Regions from separate parts of the Pilosibacter rotomagensis genome, predicted to be linked through region 2. Evidence: riboswitches for the same ligand, from Rfam matches in the RefSeq annotation. Region 2 holds a riboswitch; each other region holds the start of a gene.
The links. Region 2 has a riboswitch for thiamine pyrophosphate ahead of ACI3EW_RS01855 (TenA family protein). Riboswitches for the same ligand answer to the same signal wherever they lie in the genome.
Positions count from the first base shown of each region.

Region 1 (4,692 bases), 920 kb from region 2:
GATGTCCACGAGATGCTGTTTCCGCATTTCGGAATAGTCCTCCGTCAGGCGGTTCATCAGGTCTGCCAGCACCTCATTGTCCTCGTGGTAGGAATCGGACGCATATCCGCTGACCCATTCCCCATAGAACTCATGCTTATCTGCAGCCGGATACTCTGCAAGGATCTTCTTCGCGATAAACTCATAGCTCAACGCGCAGGAAAGGATTGCCGCCATGACCTCCGCCTCTCCTTCCTCGTAAGCGACACGAAGCATATAAGAGGTATAGGACAGATTATCAAGAGCGACCGGTGTCTGCTCCGCCTCCTCCTTCGCGATTCCAAGTCTCGTCATGTACGCGCGGTGGATATCCATCTCACCGTCCAGGATCGAATGGGTATAACCCGCGAACAGGCGCATAGCGTCGAGGTTTTTCGCCTTCGCCGTGCCGATGGAAAATACCTTTGTATAATCAAGAAGATACAGATAATCCTGTATCATATAATATTTGAATTTTTCATGATCCAGACTGCCGTCCGCGATTCCCTTTACAAAAGGCGTTTCGTTATAGCCGGCCCAGATCTCCTTTGTTGCCTCTAAAAGGCGTTCTGTCATCGTCATACCTGTTCCTCCGCAAATCCTTTTCCGCGAAAATCAAATCCGTGATCCATCGGTCCGGATCCATGTCCGAGATCCAGCATGGCTGCCAGCGCTCCGGAGATGTAAGCCTTTGCGCGCTCCACCGCCGTATCGAGGTCATAGCCCTTCGCCAGATTGGAGGCGATGGCACTCGATAAGGTGCAGCCGGTTCCGTGGGTGTTCGGGTTGTCGATACGCTTACCGTTGAACCAGCGGTAGCTGCCGTCGCGGTATAACAGGTCGTTGGCATCATTCAACTGATGACCGCCCTTACAGAGGACCGCGCAGTGATAGGTCTCACTGATCTGTTTTGCCGCCGCGATCATGTCCTCGGCGGACTTTACTTCCATCCCTGATAAAACCTCTGTCTCCGGGATATTCGGGGTCAGGACTGCCGCCATCGGAAACAGGTATTCTTTTAATGTGCCGATGGCATCGTCGCTGATCAGCTTTGATCCGCTTGTCGCCACCATGACCGAGTCCACAACGATATTTTCTGCTTTGTGTTCATGAAGCTTCTTTGCGATGGACTTGATCAGTCCCGCAGAAGAAACCATTCCAATCTTTACCGCGTCCGGACGGATGTCCGTAAATACGCTGTCAATCTCCTGTTCCAGGAATTCCGGTGTTACCTCGAAAATCCCCTGGACGCCGGTCGTGTTCTGGGCCGTCAGTGCTGTGATCGCGCTCATTCCGTATACTCCGTTTGCGATCATCGTCTTTAAATCGGCCTGGATGCCGGCGCCTCCGCTGGAATCGCTTCCAGCGATCGTTAATGCTGTCTTCATCATAAAAACTCCTTTCAGGCATCAATAACTTTTTATTAGGCGACGCAAGGTGGTGCCCCCAATGTGCCGCCGCGGAAATGTTTTCCGCTTGATCTATTCCAAAACCCAGAGGGAAAATTGCTGCTCTGTGAATTTAGAATTCATATTTTCAGGCAAGTAGTATTTTTCTTCTGGCTTATTGGCTTGTTTGAATGTAGTGTTTAAAAAATTATATTATAAGATTTCTCTTACCGCCTCTTTCAGTTCTCGTGTCGCCTTCTCAATATCCTCTGCCGCAAAGATCGCGCTGACGACTGCGACGCCATCCACACCGGTTCCCTTAAGGGGCTCCAGGCGGTCCTTATTGATCCCGCCGATGGCGACTACCGGGATATCCACCGCCTGACAGATCGCAGAAAGCGCCTCCGGTGTCACCGCTGTGGCGTCCTTTTTTGTTCCTGTCGGATACATCGCTCCGACGCCGAGGTAATCCGCCCCGTGCTTTTTCGCGAGAAGCGCCTGCTCCACATTCTTACAGGAAACACCGATGATCTTATCCGGTCCCAGCTTTTCTCTCACTTTTCCCGCTTCCATATCGCTCTGTCCCACATGAACGCCGTCCGCGTCCACCTTAAGGGCGATATCCACGTTGTCGTTGATCACAAAGGGAACATGATATTCGGCACAAAGCTTTTTGATCTTCTTCGCCTCTTCTAAAAACATCTCCTCATCCAGCTCTTTTTCCCTCAGCTGAACAAAGGTTGCTCCGCCCTTTAAAGCCTTTTCCACCTGGCTCTCCAGAGTCTCACCATTTAACCACGCGCGGTCTGTCACCGCGTAGAGCAGCATATCTTCCGGTCTGCAGTTCATATCTTCTACCTCCTACAATACATGAAACGCGCCTCGCACATTCCCGCTCCTCGCGCGGCCGCTTGCGACGATCTACATCTTCGCGCGAGTGCACAGCATTGGCACGTCAGTACCTTTTGTGTAATAGGGAATTCCCCGGAATTTCCTGTAATAACAAGTGAAAACACGCTTCGCGAGTTTCCCCTTGTTATCGCGACAGTCGCCAAGGTCTCGCGCAAGCGCGGACTTTGGCTCGTTGTTCGCGTAAAAAAAGGAGACACCCGCAGGTATCTCCACTTCTACTCTTTCTCTTCAGCAGCTTCCTACGTTGGCATGATCCAAATCAGGTATACGGGTCTTGGCGATGCAGCCAACTCTCAGCCTGATCCGTCAGGCTCCCCGGTCTGTTTATTTTCTTTTTTCTGACAAGATTTACTATATACTTTCCGAGCGGAAAAGTCAAGTTTGCACCCGGTTTCGTACATGATTTCAAGACTGCGGACTTTGCATGGATCCATCGATATTTTTCATGTATTCCATGCAGCCTGCTTACAGCCTTGTGTTCCCCGCCCATCGCTTTTTCCCGGCGGCCTTTCAGAAATTTCCTCTCTTGCCTTTTTCCATCTCCTGTGCTACAATCCAAATCGGTTAACGGAATGCAGCATGAGGGGGAGCGCCCTGGTGCTGCGGTCAATTCAATTACTTGATGACGAAGACCAGATTGCGAGGGAGCCCGTGTTCCGGGCTGAGAGGATCCCAGAAAGGATCGACCGTCCCATGCCGCGGATCCATGTCCGCGGCTTGTCAGCATTCTGCCTGAAAGTCATTTTTACGGTATGCTGCAGAAGGCATGCCTTTTTCTTTATCCGCCTGCTTCTCCAGGATTCATGGCAGCTGAATGCGTTCTATTTCTTATTCGGAACGATCACGCTCTCACAGTGTCCTGACCATTAGCGGATATTGAAACTATTTCACCGTATTTCCCGGTGTCCCATTCTTTCAGCAGAAAATATATTCTGCCCTGACGGGCTATGGAGGTATTATATTATGAAAAAATTTGTTGTACCGGCTCTCTCCCTGGCACTCTGCCTCGGACTCACTGCAGGATGTTCTTCCAAAACGGACGCACCGGCTGCTTCCACAGGGGAGACCACAGCTGCCGCTTCTGCGGAAAGCACTTCTGAAGCAGCCGCTTCCGCAGAGACAAAATCCATCGATTCTTTAAAGATCGCTTTCTCCCCGTACGCGGACGCAGATACGATCACGACAGCAACAGAGCCGTTAGAGAACCTTTTAAAAGAGACACTGCTTGAAAAAGGCTACGATGTCAAAGACATCGACATGACCGTCGGAACAAGCTACACCGCTGTCGGTGAGGCACTGAGCGCAGGAAGCGCTGATATCGGATTTATCTCCGGAGGAAACTATGTCCTGTTCTCCGATGACTGCGACGTTCTCCTGACGGCTCTCCGCTACGCCATCAATAAGGACTCCGAAGATCCGAAGGAATGGAACGACGGCACCATCGAGGAAAACACAGACAAAATGAGCACATATTACCGCTCCATCATTCTCGCAGGACCGAGTGAAAAAGGTCAGGAGCTCTTAGCAAAAGTCAACAACGGCGAGGAACTTACCTGGGATGACTTAAACAGCGCCACCTGGGCAGTCATGGGACCAACCTCCGCGTCCGGCTACATTTATCCATCCTTATGGTTAAACGAGCGCTACGGAAAGACCATCGCTGACCTCGCGAATGCGGTCCAGTCCGATTCCTACACCACCTCCCTTGCCCGCCTCGCCTCCGGACAGGCAGACCTCATGGTCTCCTACGGCCATATCCGCACAAAATATGCGCCGGACTGGAAAGAGAAATTCGGCGGCACTGATGATATGGTAAAGCAGACAGGCATCATCGGCGTCACAGAGGGAATCTACAACGATATGATCGCATACAGCAAAACTTCCGAACTGATGCAGGATGCTGACTTCCGTCAGGCTCTCGGCGATTCCTTCATAGAGATCGCAGGAACTGATGAAGGCAAAGACATCATCAAAGTCTTCAGTCAGGTCGGCTACGAGTGGGGCGATGACGCGAACTATGACGGGGAACGCGCCGCACAGGAAATGTTAAAGTCTATGAACTAAACAGATCCCAATTTTTTACTGATTCATTATTTGTAAGGCAGGTATCTTCATGGAAATCGTTCTTCAGAACATTGGAAAACAATTTAAAAACGGGACACGCGCCCTGGACCATGTAACCTTTACCATCCCTCAGGGCGAGTTCGTCTCCGTGATCGGTCCGTCCGGAGCTGGAAAAACCACCCTGTTCCGGATCTTAAACGGCATGGAGACGCCGGGGGACGGGGCTGTCCTTTTTGATGGCAGCAACATATCGTCCATGTCCGGAACTGCCAGGAAGAATGTAAAGAGATCCATCGGCACCATCTATCAG
Region 1 is NZ_CM170323.1:1,328,744-1,333,435, reverse strand. It holds gene tenA (thiaminase II) at 1-600, opposite strand, end outside; gene thiD (bifunctional hydroxymethylpyrimidine kinase/phosphomethylpyrimidine kinase) at 597-1,406, opposite strand; gene thiE (thiamine phosphate synthase) at 1,620-2,255, opposite strand; TPP riboswitch at 2,539-2,646, opposite strand; gene ACI3EW_RS05920 (phosphate/phosphite/phosphonate ABC transporter substrate-binding protein) at 3,282-4,382, shown strand; gene phnC (phosphonate ABC transporter ATP-binding protein) at 4,432-4,692, shown strand, end outside.
Region 1: another riboswitch for thiamine pyrophosphate. It lies ahead of thiE (thiamine phosphate synthase); the one in region 2 lies ahead of ACI3EW_RS01855 (TenA family protein).

Region 2 (4,692 bases):
AATTCTAAAATCGAATTGTTCTTTAAGCATGGCATATAGAGCTTTTCCGGCAACCCCGTAGCAACTGCAAGTTTTATTCCATGTTCTTTTAAGCGCAGAAGATAATCAAGGGCATGGGGCAGCAGACCGACATGGTTGCTGTATTCCTCGACCGCCATATTATTCCATTCCTCAATAATTCCCTCTACCGTTTCCTGCAATCCAAAAAGATCAATGGTGTATTGTGCGGCTTCCTCAAAACTCCTTGCACATATTTCAGTTACATAATTTTCCGGGACGGGAAGATTTCTCTTTTTCAAAAACTGAATATCTATATGCTCCCATACATCCATTGAATCCAGAATTGTTCCATCTAAATCAAAGATTGCCGCATTAAAATCCATTTTTCTTTTCCTTTCCGCAAAATAAATCTTTCAGTTCCGCAGCAGCAGCTTTTATATCAGACTGCGCTATAATGGCAGATACAACAGCCAGCCCGTCAATTCCCATGGGCTTGAAACGCCCTGCATTTCCCTTATTGATACCGCCAATAACAACTATCGGCAAAGAAACGGCTGCGCGGATTTTCTGTAATTCCTCCATTGATACAGAATCAGCGTCGGTTTTAGTTCCAGTAGGGAACATTGCGCCAACTCCCAAATAATCTGCACCATCCTGTTGTGCCTGTATTGCTTCTGCAATGGAAGATGCGGATACTCCCAACAGCATATTTTCCCCAATTACTTTGCGGACGGCAGCCGCAGGTAAATCATGCTGTCCAATATGTACCCCCGTAGCCTGCACAGCCATTGCAATATCTATCCGGTCGTTTATGATAAGGGGAATATGGTATTTATCCGTAACCTGTTTCACGGCAACAGCCTGATTGTAAAATTCTAATGAGGACAATTCTTTTTCTCGGAGTTGTATCATTGTGCAGCCTCCTAAAATTGCCTGTTCCACCGCTTCTGTCAGGCTATCGCAGCTCATTAGTTGACGATCAGTAACAAGATAAAGTGTATAATCAAAGTTCATTTTGCACCTGCCTATTCTTTAGATAAACCATGCTGATACAATTCGTAGAAATGGTGCGTCGGGCCACAGCCTTTCCCAATCGCAAGAGAGTGTTCGATTGCCATTGTGACATATGCCTTTGCAGATTCGACTGCAAGCGGAACACTTTTTCCCTTTGCAAGCTGGGAAGCGATTGCAGAAGAAAAGGTACAGCCTGTCCCATGAGTATTTTTCGTATCAATGCGGGATGTTTCAAAATGGTAGAAATTTTCTCCATCAAATAGGACATCAACAGCATTTCCTATATGATGTCCACCCTTGACAACAATCGCCTTACAACCCATGGCATATATTTTTCTTGCGGCAGCCTCCATATCTGAAACTGTGGAAATCTGCATATCCGCTATTTTCTCTGCCTCTGGAATATTCGGAGTAAGTACATCGGCAAGTGGAATTACTGTATCTATCAAGGTGGAAACCGCCGTAGGATTCATCAATGGGCAGCCATTTTTGGCATACATAACCGGGTCGATTACAACATTTTGGGGCTTATATTGTAATAGTTTCTTTGCCACCGCTTTCATACATTCTGGTGTAGAAAGCATACCGATTTTTACTGCGTCCACTTCAATATCTTCAAATACGGCGTCAATCTGTTTTTCAATCATATCCGGGGTAATATCTTGGATGTCGATAACGCGGCTGGTGTTCTCTGCAACAACAGAAACAATAACACTCATTCCAAATACGCCGTGAGCAGAAAAAGTTTTCAAATCAGCCTGAATACCTGCACCTCCGCTGCAATCTGATCCGGCAATGGACAATACTTTTTTCATTTTGCATTTTCCTCCATTCTCTCGTTCCGATAGGCCATCTTCCAAAAAGCAAGTTCTAACAAACTTGCTTTCTCAAAAATATCAGCCAGATACTTTTTATTTGCTTCTGATAACCCAGCACATTTATGCTCTGCAAAAGCAGACCATTCTTTGCAGCTTTCTGCATATTGTTCATCGGCATAATCTTTGATAAAGTCCCAATATCTTGATTCTCTGCTTGTGGGGACAGACGCCAGTTTGCGGAATATATAGCTGTAACTTAACATACAGGGAAGAACCGCCATTAAAATTTCTTCATTCTTTCCATGTGACGCAATCTCAAACATGAAATCAATGTAATTTTGATTTTCAGGCAAAGGGGCGATCAGTTCAATATCATCATCTGTTATGCAAAATTGCTTTAGATAATCCAGCCGCACTTCCGATTCCGTATCATTTACAAAGTTCAGCATGGAGTAGTAAAGCTGAATTTCTCTTAATGTAGCAGCATGAAAAATTGCCTTTCCGTATATGCGGGCATAGTTTTTCAGATAGATACTATCCTGAATCATATATCTCTTGAATTTTTCAAGAGGTAGCTTTCCAGTTTGCACTTCCTGCACAAATGGGGTAGCTGCACATTCTTCCCAAATGGGGATGTTGTGGGTTAAGATGTCTTTCATAAATGCCATGTTTGATCCTCCTAAGATAAAAAAATAGAGCCTCTAAAACAATTAGAAGCTCTTTCAGACGCAATACGAGCGTAAGAAATTGCTTCCCTACGCCGGTATTAGCCGACAGGTCCAGAGGTCAGGTCTTACCTTTTTCAACTTGTTCAGTTCCCTCGCAAACACATATCATATCTTATTCAATTAAAAAAGGACATTCCCAAAACAGAGAATGTCCAAAAAATACGAATCTGTATTCTTCAGCTCCCTGCGTTGGTATTAGCCAACAGGTTCAAAGGGTCAGGTTTTAACCTTCTCAACTACAAGGTAGTCCCCCTGCTTGAGTATTATTATAGTTAAGAAGTCCCCAAAAGTCAAGTCTACGCATTTAGGGCGGTAAAAGTCCACGGAAATCAAGGGTTTTTCCGCATGGTCGGCAGGCAGGTGGATAAAGTTATCCTGTTCCCCTCAAAACAGGGTTCTAAATGCGGGAAAATGGACAAAAAAGAAGCGCCGGACGCAGAGGCTTTGACAGCCCCCGCGCCCGGCGTTTTGCTTATTCGTCTGTGAAGTGGAACTGCTGCGCCGCAAAGTCGGCGTCGCTCATGGCGTCCAGCTTATCGGCGGTCTGGCAGGCCAGCGCCGCCATTTCCTTGTCCATGTCCGGCAAAGCTGCCCGGAGATTTGCCGCCGTCCTGCGGCGGTCAGCGTTGTGGTACAGACAGATCAGGTTTTCTTCTTCCACGGTGAAATACATTCCTCATACCTCCATTTCTTTTGATTTTTCCCGCGCCGGGGGCTTCTTTTTCTGTTCCTCCTTGGCGGCGGCAAGCTGCGCCCGGATGGACGGTTTCTTTTGTTTCTGCGTCGTCTTTCGGGTCTGCTTGGGCTTTTTGGCCTCCGCCTTGGCTGCCTCGGCCACATCCAAAAGGGAAATCTGTTCCCCGGCTTTTGCCCTTGCTTCCAGTTCCTCCATAGACGGGGCGTTGTTCATCATGCCGTCGATCATGTTGTAGTTCTGTTCGGTGGACATTTCCGCCGTCTTGATATGGCTTTCCTGCTGGGCGGGGATGGCAAAGGCCCTTGTGCCGTTTGCCATAATCAGATACCTGCCGTCCTCCGACTGGTGGTGGAATCCATACCCGGCGGCCTCCATCTGTTCCCGACTCCTGTCGGTCAGATAGAAACGGCCTCTCGGCGTCTGGATTTGTTCGCCGGTCATGCACTCGTCTGGCGTGAGCTGCTTTTCCGGCTGGGCGAAAAACTCCGGCACCTGCCGGTAGTCGGCCCCCTCGTCCACATAATAGGCGGTCTGTTTCCCATCCTGCCGGAACACCACAATATCCCCCGTAGAGAGGGAATGTCCCTTGTAATCGGCGGGATGTTCTATGTTGAAGCGGCGGTAAATCTCGTCCAGTGTGGTGTCCTTGTCCAGCGGCGCGGTGTAGACAAGCTGATAATTCTTCCTGTCCACCGAAAGCCCGTCCGCCTGCAAGTCCTCATAGGAACGATAGCGGAAGTCGCGCCCCTCTGGGCCGGGCGGCACTTGGTAGATGGAAAAGTTGGGCTGCGCTGGTGCTTCATAATCAGAGGCAACATATTCCTCCACCGTCAGCCCGGCAGCGGCGGCCTCCTGTTCCAGCTCTGCCTCGATCTGTTTTTTGTAGTCTTGCAAACTCTGGTCGAAGTCGGCAAGCTGCGGCGGCTCCGGCAAGTGGTACTGGCCCTGATTGAGAAGCGGGCGGCACTCATTTACATAGTCTAAAACCGCGTTGAAATAAGCGGTCTGTTCCGGCGTCAGGGTTTCCCCGGATCGCAGGGGACGCCGGGCCTCCTGCTCCATAGCGGCCAGATTGCAATGCAGCTCCATATACGGGACGAACTCATGCAGCAACATATCCCGCTGGGCCTTGTCCGCCTCCCATGCCTCCGGCCCCTCATGGTGCAGCACATGGTTTTTCCAGCTTTCATCCTGCGCGTAGTATTCGTGGTAGCCCCGGATATGCTGGATCAGGGAACCGTCCCCGTCGCCAAAGTCCTGCCGTCCCTCGTAGCTGTCCGGCTGGCCCTGCATGGTAAAATCAATGCGGAACTTGGTCTTATCGTACCAATGGCCCGTATAACCCGGCTGCTCCCGGTCATGGCGTCTGGCGCTGTCCAGCTCTTTGAAAACGGCCTCGGCTTCATGCAACGGCATTTGCTGGCCGTCTTTCAAA
Region 2 is NZ_CM170323.1:404,110-408,801, reverse strand. It holds gene ACI3EW_RS01870 (HAD family hydrolase) at 1-383, opposite strand, end outside; gene thiE (thiamine phosphate synthase) at 373-1,014, opposite strand; gene thiD (bifunctional hydroxymethylpyrimidine kinase/phosphomethylpyrimidine kinase) at 1,026-1,829, opposite strand; gene ACI3EW_RS01855 (TenA family protein) at 1,826-2,500, opposite strand; TPP riboswitch at 2,725-2,824, opposite strand; gene ACI3EW_RS01850 (transposon-transfer assisting family protein) at 3,033-3,233, opposite strand; gene ACI3EW_RS01845 (LPD25 domain-containing protein) at 3,237-4,692, opposite strand, start outside.

Region 3 (4,692 bases), 910 kb from region 2:
GCCGAAGAAAGCGCGTATTGCAGCATGGAAAGGAAAATGACACTTGCTACCCAGCCGAACTCTGACACATAAAAGACCTGCGGCGTTTTGGAAAATAAGAGCAGATACAGCGTCCAGTAGAGGGATCCAAGGAAAAAACAGCCATAAAAGCAGGTCAGCAGGAAATACTCCTGTTTCCGGCTTTTCAGATACCGGATACCGCCCAGAAAAAAGCCTAACAGGGTAACCGCGGCTTGCAAGAGGTTACTGATGACTTCCATCTGCATTTTCCCCCTTTTGCTCCCCTGTCTGTTCTTCTTCGTTCAGTCTACGTATGCGGAAACATAACACCGTCACGCACACGCCGAGAACAAAAGCGAGCAGTCCGACCACGATATATCCAAGTGCGGTGCTGCCGCCTAACATCGTCGCCGCTGTTTCAAAGCCAGAAGAAGTTCCCATCTCAATCCGGCTGACAGTATCAGGCATGGAAAGGGAAACACCTGCGATCACCGCAAGACATGCGGCCACGCAGCAAACTGCTGCAGCCCATTCTCTCCGCAGTCTTTTTTTGTATTCTTTTTCCGCAATACGACGTTTTACTTCCGCGATCCGTTCCTCATTACTTCGCATTGGTAATTCCCTCCCGCTCCAGCAATCCACGCAGACGCGCTTTTCCCCGGTATACCATATTGGTGATCTGCTTCTCACTTTTTCCCATGACCTCAGCGGCCTGCCGATAGCTCATTCCCTCAAAATAGGTCAGATAAAGAGCTTCCCGGTAATCCGCCTTCAGCTCATCCATACAGATATGCAGGATCTGATCCCGTTCCTTTGTCCGAATGACCTCTTCCACCAACGTCTTTCCATCCGGCTCTTCCGTCAGGTCATCGAGGCTGAAGAAAAGCCGATGTCTGCTTTTGTGGCGCAGAGCCATGTGCCGCGCTGCTTTATACAGGTAAGCCTTAAGACCGCCGTCCCGGATGCGTGGCTTTTTTGTGAACAGATAGGAAAAGACTTCGATCATCAGGTCCTCCGCTTCGTGGACATCATGCAGATAGCCATTGATGTATAGGGTCAGCGGGTTACCGTATTTTCTCATTAAAGCCTCAAGTCCTGCTTCATCGCCGCGCAGATACTGTCTGTAAAGTTCTTCATCAATAACCATGCTGTTCATTTCCTTCTGTCTGAAATACTATACACAGTATATGTGGGCATCGGCATAATTTCAAGTCCTATTTTACTTCAAACTTCGCCCCGTGCTCCAGCTCATCCCCGTCCATATGATAGATCGCGTCGATAATATAATTCCGGTATGTTGCGTTCCCGTCCTGCGGTGTCAGCCGTTTATGGGCGATCTCCCCCGCGAGTCCCATGGCACAGACTGCCGCTGCTGCCGCCTCAAGCGGATGCTCCTGATTTGCAGTCACAAATGCTGCTGTAAGAGCAGAAAGCTGGCAGCCGGTTCCCGTGATGGAGGACATCATCGGATGGCCATTGTAGATGCAGTACGCTTTTTTTGCGTCTGCCACGAGATCAATAGCGCCTGTGACCGCGATCACAGCCCCTGTCCTCCCCGCAAATCTTTTCACGAATGCCACCGCCTCATCAAGGTTCTCTTCGGTTACACGGTCTGCGATATCCGCATCCACGCCCTTTGTGGTCCCTGTTCCCACTGCAAGCGTCTTGATCTCAGAGATATTTCCGCGGATCACGGTGAATTTTACCGTTTTTAAGAGTTCGTTTGCCGTCGATGTCCGGAATGTCGATGCCCCGACGCCCACCGGATCCAGCACTGCCGGGTGTCCCAGCTCATTGGCCCGCATTCCCGCGATCTTCATGGACTCGATGGTACGGCTGTTCAGCGTACCGATATTGATATTGAGGCCTGCGCAGATCGTCTGGATCTCCGCGACCTCCTCCTTGTCGTCCGCCATGATCGGGGAAGCCCCGCAGGCCAGAACCATATTTGCGCAGTCATTGACCGTCACATAGTTCGTAATATTATGGATCAGCGGGCTCTTCTCCCGCACCTGATCAAACATCTGTTTTAACATGCTTCTCTCTCCTCTACTGTCCCATTGCTTCCTGCATCCCTGCAAGGATATTGGCTTTCTTTAAGCTGTAGATCAGCACACCGCTGATCACTGCACCTCCGGCAGTTGAAACAAGGAACGGGATCACATATGCGTAAAATGCCAGACCTGCCGCGCTCTTTCCCATAAGGAAGACCGCTACCGGATAGGCCGTGAGTCCGCCAAGAACAGAGGTTCCAAATACCTCACCGATCAGTGTCGCCGGAATATTCTGTGTCTTCTGATACACAAGCCCGCAGATCAGCGCGCCGAACATACTGCCCGGGAATGCCATCAGGCTTCCAAGTCCCAGAAGATTCCGGATCAGCGCCGCCGCGAATGCCGCACCCAGTCCGTATCCCGGTCCTAAGAGGACTGCACAGAGAATATTCACCATATGCTGTACCGGGGAACACTTACTCCCGAATACCGGGAATGAAAATAAGCTTCCTGCCACTGCGACAGCACAGAAAACGGCTGCCACCGCTAATTTTTTCGTATTTGTCTGTTTCATGTTTTATTCCGCGTGACCGGTCCTTCCTTCGGACCGTCACACATTCCTCCTTTGAAAATTTTCCGCAGCCGCAAAGCTTCCCTGCGCAGCTGCATTTTTAGGAAACGTCTGTACGACAACAGCGCTTCCACAGGCGAAGTACCATGTACTCCACATAAAAATGTACAGTTCCCCTCTCCGGATCACTGTATGGAAGGCGGTCGATGCTTACTGGCATCCTCTCACGCCGGAACACGGCTTCCCATCGCTGATCTCATACATGGCCCAGGGCGCTCCCCCTCGGCCCGCCGCCTGCTGGCGGATCCCGTTTCCTCCTTTCCCAAAGTATGGTTTTTGTTACTTTTTTTCTGCCACCTGTTTCGGAAACACAATGATCCCGAACTCTTTAAGTCAGATGACATAAAAACAGGAGACACCCATCGCGGCATGTCCCCTGTAAAAATTCACATCATGACTTCCTACGGCGGCATTATCCGCATCAGGTTAAAGGGTCGAAGTTCGATTACTTCCTCTCAGCCCGCCAACGAGCTCCCCTGTTTTTTGTAAGACTTATTATAGCGCATCTTCGAAAATTTGCAAGTAAAGAATTTCCTATTTTTCTTTTTCCTTCTTTATCCGCACGTCCTGATCCATCTGAGCTTTCGCCTTTCTCGCAACCTTCCCGGCCGTACTCATCGTACTGCCCCGGACGATCATTCCATTTCCAAAACGCCTGCGGATATCGTCGAACGCCTCATCTGCTTTCTTCTGTTTTTCCCGTTCATCAGGATTCTCAAACAGGGAGATCTGTCTGAAATCATCCGTTGTAAGATCTGTCAGCGCCATTCCGATCAGCCGCAGAGGCTCACACTTCCAACATTCATATAACAGTTTTTTCACCTGCGCAAAGATCTCATCCGTCACATCCGTGGGATCCTCAAAAGCTCTCTGATGTGACCTCGTCTTAAAATCCAGTGTCCGATAGGTCACCGCCACACAGCTGCACTTTTTCCCGTCTCTGCGCATCCTTGCAGCCACCACATCACACTGGGCAAGCAGAAGCGCCAGTGCCTGCTCATACGTCACAAGATCCTCTTCCACGGTCGTCTCCGCGCTGTAGCCCTTCGCTTCCTCCCGCTCCGCACGCACCGGGGAATCGTCGATGCCATTGGCATACCGGTAAAGCTGATGCCCGGCCTTTTCTCCCAGGATCCGCTTAAGCTCAGCTTCCCCGCTCCGCGCCATATCTCCGATGGTCTTAATTCCTTCCTGTAAAAGTCTCTGCTCCGATGCCTTTCCAAGGAACAGAAGATCCCGCACCGGAAGCGGCCACATTTTTTTCGGGATCTCAGGCGGAAAAAGCGTATGAACCTTATCCGGCTTTTCAAAATCCGATGCCATCTTCGCTAACAGCTTATTCGTTCCGATCCCGACATTCACCGTAAAGCCCAGCTCATCCCGGATCTTATCCTTGATCTCGTGAGCCACCGCCACCGGATCCGGATAGATCAGATGGGTACCGGTCATGTCGAGGAACACTTCATCGATTGAAAAGGACTCCATCGCAGGCGCATAGGACGCGCAGATCTCCTTAAACGCCCGGGAACATCTCTGGTACAGCGCAAAATCCCCCGGCACGCACACGAGATCCGGACATTTCCGCAGTGCCAGGGCCACAGGTTCCCCTGTTGTCACCCCGTACTTTTTCGCCGGAATCGATTTCGCCACAACGATGCTGCGCCTTAGCTTTGGGTCCCCGCCGATACAGGACGGGATCTCCCGAAGATCCGGCAGCCCCTCCTTTACACGCTTCGCCGCCTCCCAGGAGAGGAAGGCGCTGTTCACATCCACATGAAATATCAACCGTTCCATACTGTTTTCCTCATACCAGAACTTTCTGAGACTTCCGTCTCCTCATTCAGTCAGGCACTGCAAAGGAAACCTTTCTATAATCATGCCTCAGCTCATCCTGCCGCACTGCCTGCTCACGCGCTTTTTTCTCTCATGATCCAGAAAAACGTGCATGTAAATATAATTCCCTTTACGATCGACGTGGACGTAAGCGCCCACCAGATTCCGTCAAGCCCCATGATACCGCTAAGAACGATGGCAAGCGGTATTCTGGCACTCGTGAGCACAATACTG
Region 3 is NZ_CM170323.1:1,317,585-1,322,276, reverse strand. It holds gene ACI3EW_RS05890 (histidine kinase) at 1-260, opposite strand, end outside; gene ACI3EW_RS05885 (hypothetical protein) at 244-612, opposite strand; gene ACI3EW_RS05880 (RNA polymerase sigma factor) at 602-1,147, opposite strand; gene thiM (hydroxyethylthiazole kinase) at 1,215-2,036, opposite strand; gene thiW (energy coupling factor transporter S component ThiW) at 2,050-2,568, opposite strand; TPP riboswitch at 3,007-3,113, opposite strand; gene ACI3EW_RS05865 (DNA polymerase Y family protein) at 3,160-4,419, opposite strand; gene ACI3EW_RS05860 (MATE family efflux transporter) at 4,533-4,692, opposite strand, start outside.
Region 3: another riboswitch for thiamine pyrophosphate. It lies ahead of thiW (energy coupling factor transporter S component ThiW); the one in region 2 lies ahead of ACI3EW_RS01855 (TenA family protein).